Regions from separate parts of the Streptomyces sp. NPDC026377 genome, predicted to be linked through region 1. Evidence: riboswitches for the same ligand, from Rfam matches in the RefSeq annotation. Region 1 holds a riboswitch; the other holds the start of a gene.

Region 1 (7,021 bases):
GGCCCGCGGGCATCCGGTCCAGGCCCGTGGCGATCCGGCGCAGGTCGGGCCACGGGATGCCGACCCCGCCGCCGGGGGCGTGCGGGTTGAGCCAGATCCCGTACCGGTCGGGGTAGAGGGCGCGCGCGATGTCCCGGCCGGTGACCACCTCGTGGGCCCGGTTCCAGCCACTGGCGGAGAGCTCCTGGGCGGAGGTCACACAGGGTGCGTACGCCACCCCGTCGATCTCCATGTTCCCGTACTGCGCGTCGGGGGCGCCGGGGCCGCCGTGCCACAGCAGCATCCACAGCCGGCCGGAGGAGGGATCGGCGAGGGCGTGCAGCAGCGCCTCGTACGCGTCGTAGCGCCCGGGGGCCACCTGGCGCAGCATGTGCTCGACCTGCCCGGCCGCCGCGGTGCCTGACGCACTCACCCTGGGTCCCGCCCCTCTTCGGTCCCCCGCGGCGCCGGTGCACAGGCGGGCGGCCGTGGGGGTTCTACGGATTATGGAACCAGCTTATGCGGGAGGGCGGCGCGGCGGCCCGCGCGTGGGCGGACTAGAGGGCGGGGCGCGTGTAGAAGGGGCGCACCCGGTCCCGCATCCAGTCCCCCACCGGGTCCTGGGCGACGTCGAGCAGCACCAGGTTCACCGGCCAGCCCACCGGGACGCGGCCCAGCGCCCGGCCGAGCGCCTCCATGGGGGCGTTGCGCCCGGCCCCGTCCCAGGTGGAGAACTCCACCCCGATGAAGAGCGTGGGCTCGTCCCCTTCGATGGAGGCGAGCGCGCGGCGGGCGGTGCGCACCACGCCGATGGCTTCGAACTCGGCGGAGGCGGCGGCCAGGAAGTCCACCGGGTCCTCCTGCCAGTCGGGCTCGAAGAGCCGCACCCGGGCGCCGGTGGCGGGGCCGTCCAGGGCGGTGCGCCCGGTCCGGCACAGCTCGGCCACGGCGGGCGGCGGCAGCGGTACGCCGACCGCGCCCTCGGGGTTCAGCGCGATGCCCAGCTGCGGCGGCAGACCCCGGGCGAACTCCACGGCCGGCGCGATCGCGAACGACATGTGCGGGCCGACGCACTGGAGGAACTGCTGCTCGGAGCTGTAGACCGGGACGTACGGCGCGCCGTCGATCTCCATGGTGGGCAGATCGAGGTCCCGGCTGTCCTGGCCGCCGCCGTTGGGGAGCGGCACCCAGACGGGGTTGCGGCCCATCACCTCTATCAGGCGGGGGCCCGCCGTGGGGTTGCCCAGCGCCGCCGCCAGGGCCTCCTCCAGCTCGTTGCCCGGCCAGCCGCCGCCGCCCTGCGGGAGCGGGTGCGGGAAGTTCATATGCCGTCCTTCATCTGCGGGTGACTGCGGGCCGTACGGGGCCGCTCGCGCGTGCCCCGCGCGGAAACCGTCCCCGCGCGGAAACTCTAGCCCCGGCCGGGGGGCTCGCCGAAAGCGATGCGGTCCACCGTCCTCGCCGCCTCCCGGTCCAGCAGGACCGCCGACGCGACCCCCCTGGGGAGGCGGCCCGCCGCGACCGCCGCGATCAGGCGCGGCACCGCCCGGCAGTGGCGGGCGAAGGCGTACGCGGAGACCCTGCGGCCGCGCGCGGCCTGGCCCGCGAGCGCCACCTCGGGCGAGACGTCGAGCAGCACCAGATGGAGGGCGCGCCCCCGCCGGGCCGCCCGCCGCGCCAACGACCAGCGCACCCAGGCGTGGGTGCCGCAGTCGTGCACGACCAGGCCCTCGCCCGCCCGCAGGGCCCGGTGCATCCGCAGGAAGTGGGCGACGCGGGCCACCGGGCGGTACAGCGCGTACGGCACCCCGGGCAGCCGGGCCTCCCAGGCCCTGCGGGTGTCCTGGGAGTCGATGCCGAGACCGGGCGCCGCCTGCCGCAGCAGGGTCGTCTTGCCGCTGCCCGGCAGCCCGGAGACCACCACCACGTCGCCCGCCGCGAACCGAAGCGTGCGCGGGGCACGTCCGGCGCGCCCGCGCAGGTCCCGCACCACGGGCGCCGCACCGGGCGCCGTGGCGCGCTGCGCGGGCACCGCCGAGCGGGCCTTCGCCGCCGTGTGCCTGTGCACCGTCATCGGTCCCCCCTTGCCGGGTCGTGCGACCCTTCCCCAATGTACGTAAAGAGATGGTAATGAGAGCTGAGTGATGTGCCGTTCCGCGGACCCGTGCAATGATGTGCCCGCCAACTGCATACCGGCCGCTTGAATCCACGCGGGAGAGTCCCCGGCAGTTCCCCACGGCCCGAAAGGGCCGGGCGGATCGCGGGGCGCCGAAGGAGCAAGTCCCTCCCTTGAATCTCTCAGGCCCCGTACCGCGTGGATGAGGCAGATCTGAAAAGCGGGTCGCGCGTTCCCGGACGGCGCGGCTCCACCCAAGGTGCAAGCCGGGTCTCCCGGCGAACCTCTCAGGTTCCGATGACAGATGGGGAGGATCGTCCTCGCCGTCATGCCCTGGGAGCCACACCCTCATGAGCAACCCCCGTCTCACCGCCCTTGACGCGACGCACCGTTCGCTGGGCGCGACCATGACCGACTTCGCCGGCTGGGACATGCCGCTGCGCTACGGCAGCGAGCGCGACGAGCACAACGCCGTCCGCACCAGGGCCGGTCTCTTCGACCTCTCCCACATGGGCGAGATCACCGTCACCGGCCCGGAGGCCGTCAAGGCCCTGGACCACGCGCTCGTCGGCAACATCGCCACCATCGGCGTGGGCCGCGCCCGCTACACGATGATCTGCCAGGAGGACGGCGGCATCGTCGACGACCTGATCGTCTACCGCCTCGGCGAGAGCGAGTACATGGTCGTCGCCAACGCGGGCAACGCCCAGGTCGTCCTGGACGCGATCACCGAGCGCGCGGCCGGTTTCGACGCCGAGGTCCGCGACGACCGCGACGCCTACGCGCTGCTCGCCGTCCAGGGCCCCGAGTCCCCGGGCATCGTCCAGTCGCTCACCGACGCCGACCTGGACGGCCTGAAGTACTACGCGGGCCTGCCCGGCACCGTGGCCGGCGTCCCGGCGCTGATCGCCCGTACGGGTTACACCGGCGAGGACGGCTTCGAGCTCTTCGTGGCCCCGGCCGACGCCGAGAAGCTGTGGCAGGCGCTGACCGAGGCGGGCAAGGCCGCGGGCCTGGTGCCGTGCGGTCTGTCCTGCCGCGACACCCTGCGCCTGGAGGCGGGCATGCCGCTGTACGGGCACGAGCTGACCACCGGGCTCACCCCGTTCGACGCGGGGCTCGGCCGGGTCGTGAAGTTCGAGAAGGAGGGCGACTTCGTGGGGCGCGCGGCCCTGGAGGCCGCCGCCGAGCGCGCCGCCGCCAAGGCGCCGCGCAAGCTGGTCGGCCTGGTGGCACAGGGCCGCCGGGTGCCGCGCGCCGGGTTCTCCGTGGTCGCGAACGGGGAGGTCGTGGGCGAGGTGACCTCGGGCGCCCCGTCCCCGACGCTGGGCAAGCCGATCGCCATGGCGTACGTGGACGCCGAGCACGCCGCACCGGGCACCTCCGGTGTCGGCGTGGACATTCGCGGTACGCATGAGCCGTACGAGGTCGTGGCGCTGCCGTTCTACAAGCGCCAGAAGTGACCCCTCGCACACGCCCCGCATGACTTTTCCGTTCACCACCACTCCCCCTCGTACAGGAGAATTCAGCTCATGAGCAACCCCCAGCAGCTGCGCTACAGCAAGGAGCACGAGTGGCTGTCGGACGCCGAGGGCGGCGTCTCGACGGTCGGCATCACGGAGCACGCGGCCAACGCGCTCGGTGACGTGGTGTTCGTCCAGCTCCCGGCGGTCGGTGACACGGTGACCGCGGGCGAGACCTGCGGTGAGCTGGAGTCGACCAAGTCGGTCAGCGACCTGTACTCCCCGGTGACGGGCGAGGTGGTCGAGGCCAACCAGGAGGTCGTCGACGACCCGTCGCTGGTCAACTCCGCCCCGTTCGAGGGCGGCTGGCTGTTCAAGGTGCGCGTCGAGGGCGAGCCGGACGACCTGCTCTCCGCCGACGAGTACACCGCGTTCGCAGGCAGCTGACCTTCCGGCGTAAGGACTGATCTTCCGATGTCGCTTCTGAACACCCCCCTCCACGAGCTGGACCCGGACGTCGCCGCCGCCGTCGACGCCGAGCTCCACCGTCAGCAGTCCACCCTCGAAATGATCGCCTCGGAGAACTTCGCTCCGGTCGCGGTCATGGAGGCCCAGGGCACGGTCCTCACCAACAAGTACGCCGAGGGCTACCCGGGGCGCCGCTACTACGGCGGCTGCGAGCACGTGGACGTGACCGAGCAGATCGCGATCGACCGGGTCAAGGACCTGTTCGGCGCGGAGTACGCCAACGTCCAGCCGCACTCCGGCGCCTCCGCCAACCAGGCCGCCCTGTTCGCGATCGCCCAGCCCGGCGACACGATCCTCGGCCTGGACCTGGCGCACGGCGGCCACCTCACCCACGGCATGCGCCTGAACTTCTCCGGCAAGCAGTTCAACGTGGTCCCGTACCACGTTGACGAGGCCGGTCTGGTGGACATGGCCGAGGTCGAGCGCCTGGCCAAGGAGCACCGCCCCAAGGTGATCATCGCGGGCTGGTCCGCGTACCCGCGCCAGCTGGACTTCGCCGAGTTCCGCCGCATCGCGGACGAGGTCGGGGCCCTGCTGTGGGTCGACATGGCGCACTTCGCGGGTCTGGTCGCGGCCGGGCTGCACCCGAACCCGGTGCCGTTCGCGGACGTGGTCACCTCCACCACGCACAAGACGCTCGGCGGTCCGCGCGGCGGCATCATCCTGGCCCGGAACAAGGACTTCGCGAAGAAGCTGAACTCCGCGGTCTTCCCCGGCTTCCAGGGCGGCCCCCTGGAGCACGTGATCGCCGCCAAGGCGGTCTCGTTCAAGGTCGCGGCCTCGGCGGAGTTCAAGGAGCGCCAGCAGCGCACCCTGGACGGCGCCCGGATCCTCGCCGAGCGCCTGGTCCAGGACGACGTCACCGCGCACGGCGTCTCGGTCCTGTCCGGCGGCACGGACGTGCACCTGGTCCTGGTGGACCTGCGCGACTCCGAGCTCGACGGCCAGCAGGCCGAGGACCGCCTCCACGAGGTCGGCATCACGGTCAACCGCAACGCCGTCCCGAACGACCCGCGGCCCCCGATGGTCACCTCGGGCCTGCGGATCGGCACGCCGGCGCTGGCCACCCGCGGTTTCGGCGCGGACGACTTCCGTGAGGTCGCCGACATCATCGCCGAGACCCTGAAGCCGGACTTCGACAAGGACGCCCTCGCCGCCCGGGTCTCCGCCCTGGCCGCCAAGCACCCCCTGTATCCCGGCCTGAAGTAGTTTCGTACCCTTTTGTTCGTACGAACCTTCGGGGCATCGCGCACACTGGACAGTGAGTGCGGTGCCCCGAACCCTTGCACCGCCCGTTCCACCTGCTCGTTCTGCACCACCCGGCAGACAACGGCGTCTACCTCACCAAGGAGTTTTTCCGTGGCCATCTCGGTCTTCGACCTGTTCTCGATCGGCATCGGCCCGTCCAGCTCCCACACGGTCGGCCCGATGCGCGCGGCCCGGATGTTCGCGCGCCGCCTGAAGAACGAGGGCCTGCTGGCCCACACCGCCTCGATACGGGCCGAGCTGTACGGCTCGCTGGGCGCCACCGGCCACGGCCACGGCACCCCCAAGGCGGTCCTGCTGGGCCTGGAGGGCAACTCGCCGCGCACGGTCGACGTGGAGAGCGCCGACGACGAGGTGGAGCGGATCAAGTCCAGCGGGCGGATCAACCTGCTCGGCGCGCACGAGATCCCCTTCGACTTCGACGAGGACCTGATCCTGCACCGCCGCAAGGCGCTGCCGTACCACGCCAACGGCATGACGGTCTTCGCGTACGACAGTGAGGGCGCCCTGCTCCTGGAGAAGACGTACTACTCGGTCGGTGGCGGCTTCGTGGTCGACGAGTCCGCCCTGGACAAGGAGGGGGCCGCCGGGGAGAACCCGATCGTCCCCGACGACACCGTCCTGAAGTACCCCTTCCGCACCGGCGACGAGCTGCTGCGCCTGGCGCGCGAGACGGGTCTGTCGATCTCCGCCATGATGCTGGAGAACGAGAAGGCCTGGCGCACCGAGGACGAGATCCGCGCCGGGCTCCTGGAGATCTGGCGCGTGATGCAGGCGTGCGTCTCGCGCGGCATGTCCCGCGAGGGCATCCTGCCGGGCGGTCTCAAGGTCCGCCGCCGGGCCGCCACCACCGCCCGCCAGCTGCGCGCCGAGGGCAACCCGGACGCGCACGCGATGGAGTGGGCGACGCTGTACGCCATGGCGGTGAACGAGGAGAACGCGGCGGGCGGCCGGGTGGTCACCGCCCCCACCAACGGCGCCGCGGGCATCATCCCGGCCGTGCTGCACTACTACATGAACTTCGTGCCCGGCGCGGACGACGAGGGCGTGGTCCGCTTCCTGCTGGCCGCCGGTGCGATCGGCATGCTCTTCAAGGAGAACGCCTCGATCTCGGGCGCCGAAGTCGGCTGCCAGGGCGAGGTCGGCTCGGCCTGCTCGATGGCCGCGGGCGCCCTGGCCGAGGTCCTCGGCGGCACCCCCGAGCAGGTGGAGAACGCCGCGGAGATCGGCATGGAGCACAACCTCGGCCTGACCTGCGACCCGGTGGGCGGCCTGGTCCAGATCCCCTGCATCGAGCGCAACGGCATGGCGGCCGTGAAGGCCGTGACGGCGGCGAAGATGGCGATGCGCGGCGACGGCAGCCACAAGGTCTCCCTGGACAAGGTCATCAAGACCATGAAGGAGACGGGCGCCGACATGTCGGTGAAGTACAAGGAGACCGCGCGCGGCGGCCTGGCCGTCAACATCATCGAGTGCTGACGGCGGTGAGCGCACCCGACGTCCCCTGACAGCGCCCCGGCTGTCCGCGAAGGCGGTGGCGAGGACCCCTGTGGTCTCCTCGCCGCCGCCTTTCGCCATGCAAGAAAGGAGACGGATTCCGCTTCCCGAACGAAAGGGCGACCCCCGCCCGGCTGCTCGGAATGGCCGATCACCCATTGATCGGAACCCG
Region 2 (7,021 bases), on a different contig from region 1:
TACTACGACGCAGCGAGAGAACGCATCCATGTGCCAGCACCAGCCAGCCTGCCCGACAGCCGACTCCGCCGACCGGGAGGCCGCGCAGCTCGTGGCGCACCACCCGGAGCAGGGCTGGAGCCTGCTGTGCAACGGCGTCCTGATCTTCGAGGACACCGGTGAGCTGCTGCCGGACGGGCGGATCATCGCCCCGCACCGGGCACTGACCGCAGGACAGGTGGCGAAGGCCGCTTAGCGCGGGCCACGGGCACGGACGCCGCGCCGCGCCGCACAGGAGAACAGCACCGCACAAGAAGGGGCCGGCCCGGGGAGGAACTCCCCGCACCGGCCCCGACGTATGTCAGCCGTAGACGGCCCTACGTCAGTGGTCGTACTCGTCCAGCGGAGGGCAGGAGCAGACCAGGTTGCGGTCGCCGAAGGCGCCGTCGATGCGACGCACCGGCGGCCAGTACTTGTCGGCCTTCGAGACCCCGGCCGGGAAGACCGCCTCCTCGCGGCTGTACGCGTGGTTCCACTCGCCGCCCAGCGCCGCCGCCGTGTGCGGGGAGTTCGCCAGCGGGTTGTCGTCGGCGGGCCACTCGCCCGAGGCGACCTTTTCGATCTCGCCACGGATCGCGATCATCGTCTCGCAGAACCGGTCGATTTCGATCAGGTCCTCGGACTCGGTCGGCTCGATCATCAGCGTGCCGGCCACCGGGAACGACATGGTCGGCGCGTGGAAGCCGTAGTCGATCAGACGCTTGGCGATGTCGTCGACGCTGACGCCGGTCGCCTTCGAGAGCGGCCGCAGATCCACGATGCACTCGTGCGCCACCAGGCCGTTGGGGCCGGTGTAGAGCACCGGGTAGTGCGGCTCCAGGCGCTTGGCGATGTAGTTGGCCGCGAGGACCGCGACCTGCGTGGCGCGCTTGAGGCCCTCGGCACCCATCAGCCGGACGTACGCCCACGAGATCGGCAGGATGCCGGCCGAGCCCCAGGGGGCGGCCGAGATCGGGCCGACACCCGTCTCGGGGCCGGCGGTCGGCTGGAGCGGGTGGTTGGGCAGGTACGGCGCGAGGTGCGCGCGCACACCGACCGGGCCCACACCGGGGCCGCCGCCGCCGTGCGGGATGCAGAACGTCTTGTGCAGGTTCAGATGCGAGACGTCGCCGCCGAACTTGCCCGGCTTGGCGAGGCCCACCAGCGCGTTGAGGTTGGCGCCGTCCACATAGACCTGGCCGCCCGCGTCGTGCACCTCGCCGCAGATGTCCGCGACGTGCTCCTCGAACACCCCGTGCGTGGACGGGTAGGTGATCATCAGCACCGACAGCTCGTCGCGGTACTGCTCGATCTTGGCGCGCAGGTCCGCGATGTCGACCTCGCCGTCGTCGGCGGTCTTCACCACGACCACCTTCATCCCGGCCATCACGGCGCTGGCCGCGTTGGTGCCGTGGGCGGAGGACGGGATCAGACAGACCGTGCGCTGGTCGTCGCCGTTGGCGCGGTGGTAGGCGCGGACCGCGAGCAGACCCGCGAGCTCGCCCTGCGAACCGGCGTTGGGCTGGATGGACACCGCGTCGTACCCGGTGACCTCGGCGAGGCGCTCCTCCAGCTCATGGATGAGCGTGAGGTAGCCCCCGGCCTGCTCGACCGGCGCGAAGGGGTGGATCTGCCCGAACTCGGGCCAGGTGACCGGCTCCATCTCGGTGGTCGCGTTCAGCTTCATGGTGCAGGAGCCGAGCGGGATCATGCCGCGGTCCAGCGCGTAGTCACGGTCGGCGAGCTTGCGCAGGTAGCGCAGCATCGCGGTCTCGGAGCGGTGCTGGTGGAAGACCGGGTGGGTGAGGAACTCGTCGGTGCGCAGCAGCGCGCCCGGCAACGTGTCGGGGGCCGAGGCGTCCAGCGCCTCGATGTCGCCCTCGGCGCCGAAGGCGGCCCAGACGGCGGCGACGCGCTCGCGGTCGGTGGTCTCGTCGCAGGCGATCGAGACGGTGTCGGCGTCGACCAGGTGCAGGTTGACCGCGCCGTCCCGGGCGGCGGCGACGGCCTCGGCGGCCTTGCCGGGGACCCGGACGGTCAGCGTGTCGAAGTACGAGCCGTGCACGACCTCCACACCGGCGGCGCGCAGGCCCTCGGCGAGGATCACCGCGTACCGGTGGGTGCGGCGGGCGATCTGCCGCAGGCCGTCCGGGCCGTGGTAGACCGCGTACATGCCCGCCATGACGGCGAGCAGGACCTGCGCGGTGCAGATGTTGCTGGTGGCCTTCTCGCGGCGGATGTGCTGCTCGCGAGTCTGCAGCGCTAGGCGGTACGCCTTGTTGCCGTCCGCGTCGACGGACACGCCGACCAGACGACCGGGCAGGCTGCGGGCGAACTTCTCCTGGACCGCCATGTAGCCGGCGTGCGGGCCGCCGAAGCCCATGGGGACGCCGAAGCGCTGGGTGGTGCCGACGGCGATGTCCGCGCCGAGCTCGCCGGGCGAGGTCAGCAGGGTCAGGGCGAGCAGGTCGGCGGCGACGGTGACGATCGCGCCCAGCTCGTGGGCCTCGTCGATGACCGGCTTGAGGTCGCGGACCTCGCCGGAGGCGCCCGGGTACTGGAGCAGTACGCCGAACACACCGCGCTCGGCCACCTCGGCCGGGATGCCGCGGCTCAGGTCGGCGACGACGACCTCGACCCCCGTCGGCTCGGCACGCGTCTCTATGACGGCCACCGTCTGCGGCAGGGTGTCGGCGTCGACGAGGAAGACCCCGCCCTTGACCTTGCCGACGCGGCGGGAGAGCGCGAGCGCCTCGGCGGCCGCGGTGCCCTCGTCGAGCAGCGAGGCGCCGGAGGTGGGCAGTCCGGTGAGGTCGGCGACGACGGTCTGGAAGTTGAGCAGCGCCTCCAGTCGGCCCTGCGAGATCTCCGGCTGGTACGGCGTGTACGCCGTGTACCAGGCCGGGTTCTCCATGACGTTGCGCAGGATCACCGGCGGGGTGAACGTGCCGTAGTAGCCCAGGCCGATCATCGGCGCCAGGACCTTGTTGCGGTCGGCGAGGGAGCGCAGCTCGGCCAGGACCTCGGCCTCGGTGCGGGCGCCGGGCAGACCCAGCGCCTCGGCGCTCTTGATCACGTCCGGCACCGCCGCGGCGGTCAGCTCGTCGAGCGAGCCGTAGCCGACCTGCGCGAGCATCTTCGCCTGGGCCTCGGCGTCGGGCCCGATGTGACGCTGCTCGAAGGGGATGCCACGCTCGAGCTCGGTGAGCGGCATGCGGTTGGCGGTCATTACGGAGGCCTCCTGGTCTGCACGACCTGCGAGGGGCACCGCGGCGCGGGTGCCCGGACGGCCTCCCCCTCTGTCATCTCAACCTGAGAGCTTCACCGGGGCGCGTGGGGGCGTCCCGGCTTTCACCGTCGGTGAGGAAGGGGTGCGCGCTCGGGCCTTCGCCCGTACGTCCCCCGTCCTGCTTTCCAGAGTGACCTCGTCCGCGCGGTACGTGGGCCTGAGAGATTCCGGGGAGGATTTGCTCCTTCGGCGCCTCCGGACATCTTTCCGGAGGACTCTCCCGCACGGGGTCAGCAGCCATCGCCAGCCTACCAGCGCGTCCCGGCCCTGATCCTTCGAGTGGCCGACACCCCGGTTGTGCACTTTCGTAGTGTTACGAGCAGTTGCGACCTGTTGGAGGGACCGTGCAGACCGATATCGATCCGCGCAGCCTGATCGGCCGCAAGGCGTTCGACCGTAACGGCAACAAGATCGGCACGGTGGACGAGGTCTACCTCGACGACGCCACCGGAGTCCCCGAGTGGGCCGCCGTACGCACCGGCCTGTTCAGCCGGGACGCCTTCGTCCCCCTGGAGCCCAGCGCCCTCGTCGACGAGGCGCTGCACATCCCCTACGACCGGGCGCTGATCAAGGACGCTCCCGACTTCGGCGTCGGCCGCCACCTCTCCCCCGAACAGGAGCTCCAGCTCTACCACCACTACGGTCTGGACATCGCCGCCCCCGATCCGCTGCCCGGCACCGACCGGGACTTCGGACGGCTCGCGGGCGAGGAGGACGACGCCTGACCCAGCGCACCGCCGGGCTCTCCCGGTCCGCCGTCACCCGTCTGCTCCTGCCCGGCCCCTTCACCCGTCCGCCCGCCCGCCCCGTGCCCTGCCGGGTCCACCAGCGGCAGCGGCTCGGATGGCTCCAGGTCGGGGTCGTCCACCCGGAACGTCCGCACCCGGCCGGGCACGGGGGAAGTGGGCGTCTCGAACCGGACGGTCACCCGGCCCACTCCGCTGCCCTGCACCCAGCCGGGGCCGAAAACGCGGTGGTGCACATCGTGCCCTGCCAGCCAGCGCCGCTCGGCCGGGTCCACCGTCTCGGGCTGCTCGGGGGCCACCGCCTCCGCCTCGGTCCCGTCGGGCGCCGGCTCGGCCGGGTCCTGCCCGCCGGCCGCGCGCTCGCCCGCCGCCTGGGCGAAGAGGTCCTCCTGGGTGAAGTCGGCGAGGCCGCTGACCCCGACACCCAGCAGACGCACGCCGCCCGTGGTGTCGACGGAGTCGAGCAGCCGGCCGGCCGCCTCGCGCACCACGGCGAGGTCGTCCGTGGGCCCGCGCAGCGTCTCCGACCGGGTCAGGGTGGAGAAGTCGTATCTGCGGACCTTCAGGACGATCGTGCGGCCGGAGTGCCCGGACGCCCGCAGGCGCTGCACACAGCGGTCCGCGAGCCGTCCCACCTCGGTCATCACCCGCACCCGGTCGTGCAGGTCCACGTCGAAGGTGTCCTCCACCGACACCGACTTGGTGTCCCGCTCGGCCACCACCGGCCGGTCGTCCAGCCCGAGCGCCATCCGGTGCAGCGAGGCCCCGTGCGCCTTGCCCAGCAACCGGACGAGCTCGTCCTCCCCCGCCTCGGCCAGATCCGCCACCGTCGTCATCCCCGCCCTGCGCAGATGCTCACCCGTGGCGGGCCCCACGCCCGGCAGCGTCCTGACCGGCATCGGGGCGAGCAGCTCCCGCTCGGTGCCGGGCTCGATGAGCATCAGCCCGTTCGGCTTCGCCTCCTCCGAGGCGATCTTCGCGAGCATCTTGGACCCCGCCAGCCCCACCGACCCCGTCAGACCCGTCACCGCCAGGATGTCCGCACGCAGCCGCTGACCGGCCTCACGGGCCGACTGGGCGTCCCGCGCCACTCCCCCGGCCTCCAGGTCCACAAAGGCCTCGTCGAGGCTCAGCGGCTCCACCAGGGGCGACAACCGCCCCAGCAGCTCCATCACCTGCTCGCTGATCGAGCGGTAGAACGTGAAGCGCGGGACCAGATACGCGCCGTTGGGACAGAGCCGTCTCGCCTGCGCCATCGGCATCGCGGAGCGCGCGCCGAAGCGCCGTGCCTCGTACGACGCGGTGGCCACCACACCGCGCGGCCCCAGGCCGCCCACGATCACGGGTTTTCCGCGCAGGCTGGGCTTCGACGCCTGCTCTGCGGCGGCGAAGAAGGCATCCATGTCCAGATGCAGGATGGTCGGCGCGGCTCTCACACCACCGATGCTGCCTCACACCACTGACAATCGGCCCTCCCGGGCCCGGCCGCCCCTCAGACCGCGCGGTTGCGGCGCCGGGCCAGCTCGTCGGCCGGGTTGTTCCCGACCAGCGTCTCGCCGGTGTCGACCCGCTCGCCGTGCAGCTGGGACAGCGCGGTCTCCACATCGCGCCACACCACGCCGACCGCGATGCCGAAGACCCCCTGGCCGCCTTGGAGCAAGGTGACGACCTCGTCGGGCGAGGAGCACTCGTACACGGTCGCCCCGTCGCTCATCAGCGTCATCCGCTCCAGATCACGAAAGCCGCGCTCCCGCAGGTGCTGTACCGCGGTGCGGATGTTCTGGAGGGCGACCCCGGTGTCCAGGAATCGCTTGACGATCTTGAGGACCACGACGTCCCTGAAGCTGTACAGCCGCTGGGTGCCCGATCCGTACGCCGGACGCACACTGGGCTCGACCAGGCCGGTACGCGCCCAGTAGTCGAGCTGCCGGTAGGTGATCCCCGCCGCCGCGCACGCCGTCGGCCCCCGGTATCCGACGGTGTCGGCATCGTCCTCGCTGTCGTGAAGGGGGTGGCCACCACTCGTACCCGGCAGAGAGCTCGCAAGCGGATACGGCCCGCTCTCCCCCGGACGTCCGGGGGCCTCCCCTGCCGTACTGTCGCCGCCGCTGCTTCTCACGCCGACCCTCCGTCCTTGAACTGCCCTCACGACGGTAGGCAGTCACTCGGGGTGCGTCAACGATCGCCACACTCGGCACGCCGAGTGATAATCACCCTGAGAGTGGTTTCGCGTACCCCTCTTCCGGGAAAGGCTACTCGAATGCCCTGGAGCCGCCGGGTTTCACGGGGCTCCGGGCGCGCGGCTCACTGGCTGTTGGTGCCGAAGTCCTCGGGCGAGATCTGGTCGAGGAACTCGCGGAACTTCTCCACCTCGTCCTCCTGCTCGTCCGGGATGGCGATCCCCGCGTCGTCGAGCACCCCGTCACTGCCGTAGATCGGCGTGCCGGTGCGCAGGGCGAGCGCTATGGCGTCCGATGGCCGCGCGCTCACCTCGACCCCGCTGGCGAAGACCAGCTCCGCGTAGAAGACACCTTCGCGCAGGTCCGTGATGCGGACCTCGGTGAGCTCCTGACCCACGGCTTCCAGCACGTCCTTGAAAAGGTCGTGCGTCAGCGGCCGCGCCGGAGCCATCCCCTGCTGGGCGAAGGCGATCGCGGTCGCCTCCCCTGGACCGATCCAGATCGGGAGGTACCGATCGCCTCCCACTTCACGCAGGAGCACGATCGGTTGGTTGGAGGGCATTTCCACCCGGACACCCACGACGTCGAGCTCGTTCACACAGCAACCCTAGGACGTGCCCGGCCGGTTTGGGTAGTCGGGGACCCCCGAGGTCAGTGCAGCCGGACCCCGAGAGCGGTCTGGACCATGGCCGCGTGGAGCCGCACGGTGAGCGCCGCGAGCTCCCTGACGGTGGCCTCCGCATGCGCCCTGGTCTGCGGGTTGCGGTGCAGACGCAGGGGTGCGACCA

What was found. A riboswitch is a leader RNA that binds a small molecule or an ion and turns the genes downstream of it on or off. The one in region 1 is predicted to bind glycine.
Region 2: linked by a shared signal. The riboswitch ahead of gcvP (aminomethyl-transferring glycine dehydrogenase) and the one ahead of gcvT (glycine cleavage system aminomethyltransferase GcvT) in region 1 are both predicted to bind glycine.

What each region holds. Positions count from the first base shown of each region.
Region 1 is NZ_JBVHPV010000002.1:30,477-37,497, forward strand. Features, by position in the region: gene ACZ4MU_RS04285 (enhanced serine sensitivity protein SseB C-terminal domain-containing protein) at 1-412, opposite strand, end outside; gene ACZ4MU_RS04290 (enhanced serine sensitivity protein SseB) at 537-1,304, opposite strand; gene ACZ4MU_RS04295 (AAA family ATPase) at 1,391-2,053, opposite strand; glycine riboswitch at 2,181-2,302, shown strand; gene gcvT (glycine cleavage system aminomethyltransferase GcvT) at 2,446-3,558, shown strand; gene gcvH (glycine cleavage system protein GcvH) at 3,628-4,005, shown strand; gene glyA (serine hydroxymethyltransferase) at 4,033-5,295, shown strand; gene ACZ4MU_RS04315 (L-serine ammonia-lyase) at 5,446-6,831, shown strand.
Region 2 is NZ_JBVHPV010000007.1:7,398-14,418, reverse strand. Features, by position in the region: gene ACZ4MU_RS16455 (DUF5999 family protein) at 29-235, shown strand; gene gcvP (aminomethyl-transferring glycine dehydrogenase) at 362-3,247, opposite strand; glycine riboswitch at 3,308-3,442, opposite strand; glycine riboswitch at 3,443-3,540, opposite strand; gene ACZ4MU_RS16445 (PRC-barrel domain-containing protein) at 3,652-4,032, shown strand; gene ACZ4MU_RS16440 (DNA polymerase IV) at 3,945-5,489, opposite strand; gene ACZ4MU_RS16435 (MerR family transcriptional regulator) at 5,546-6,172, opposite strand; gene ACZ4MU_RS16430 (bifunctional nuclease family protein) at 6,358-6,831, opposite strand; gene ftsR (transcriptional regulator FtsR) at 6,885-7,021, opposite strand, start outside.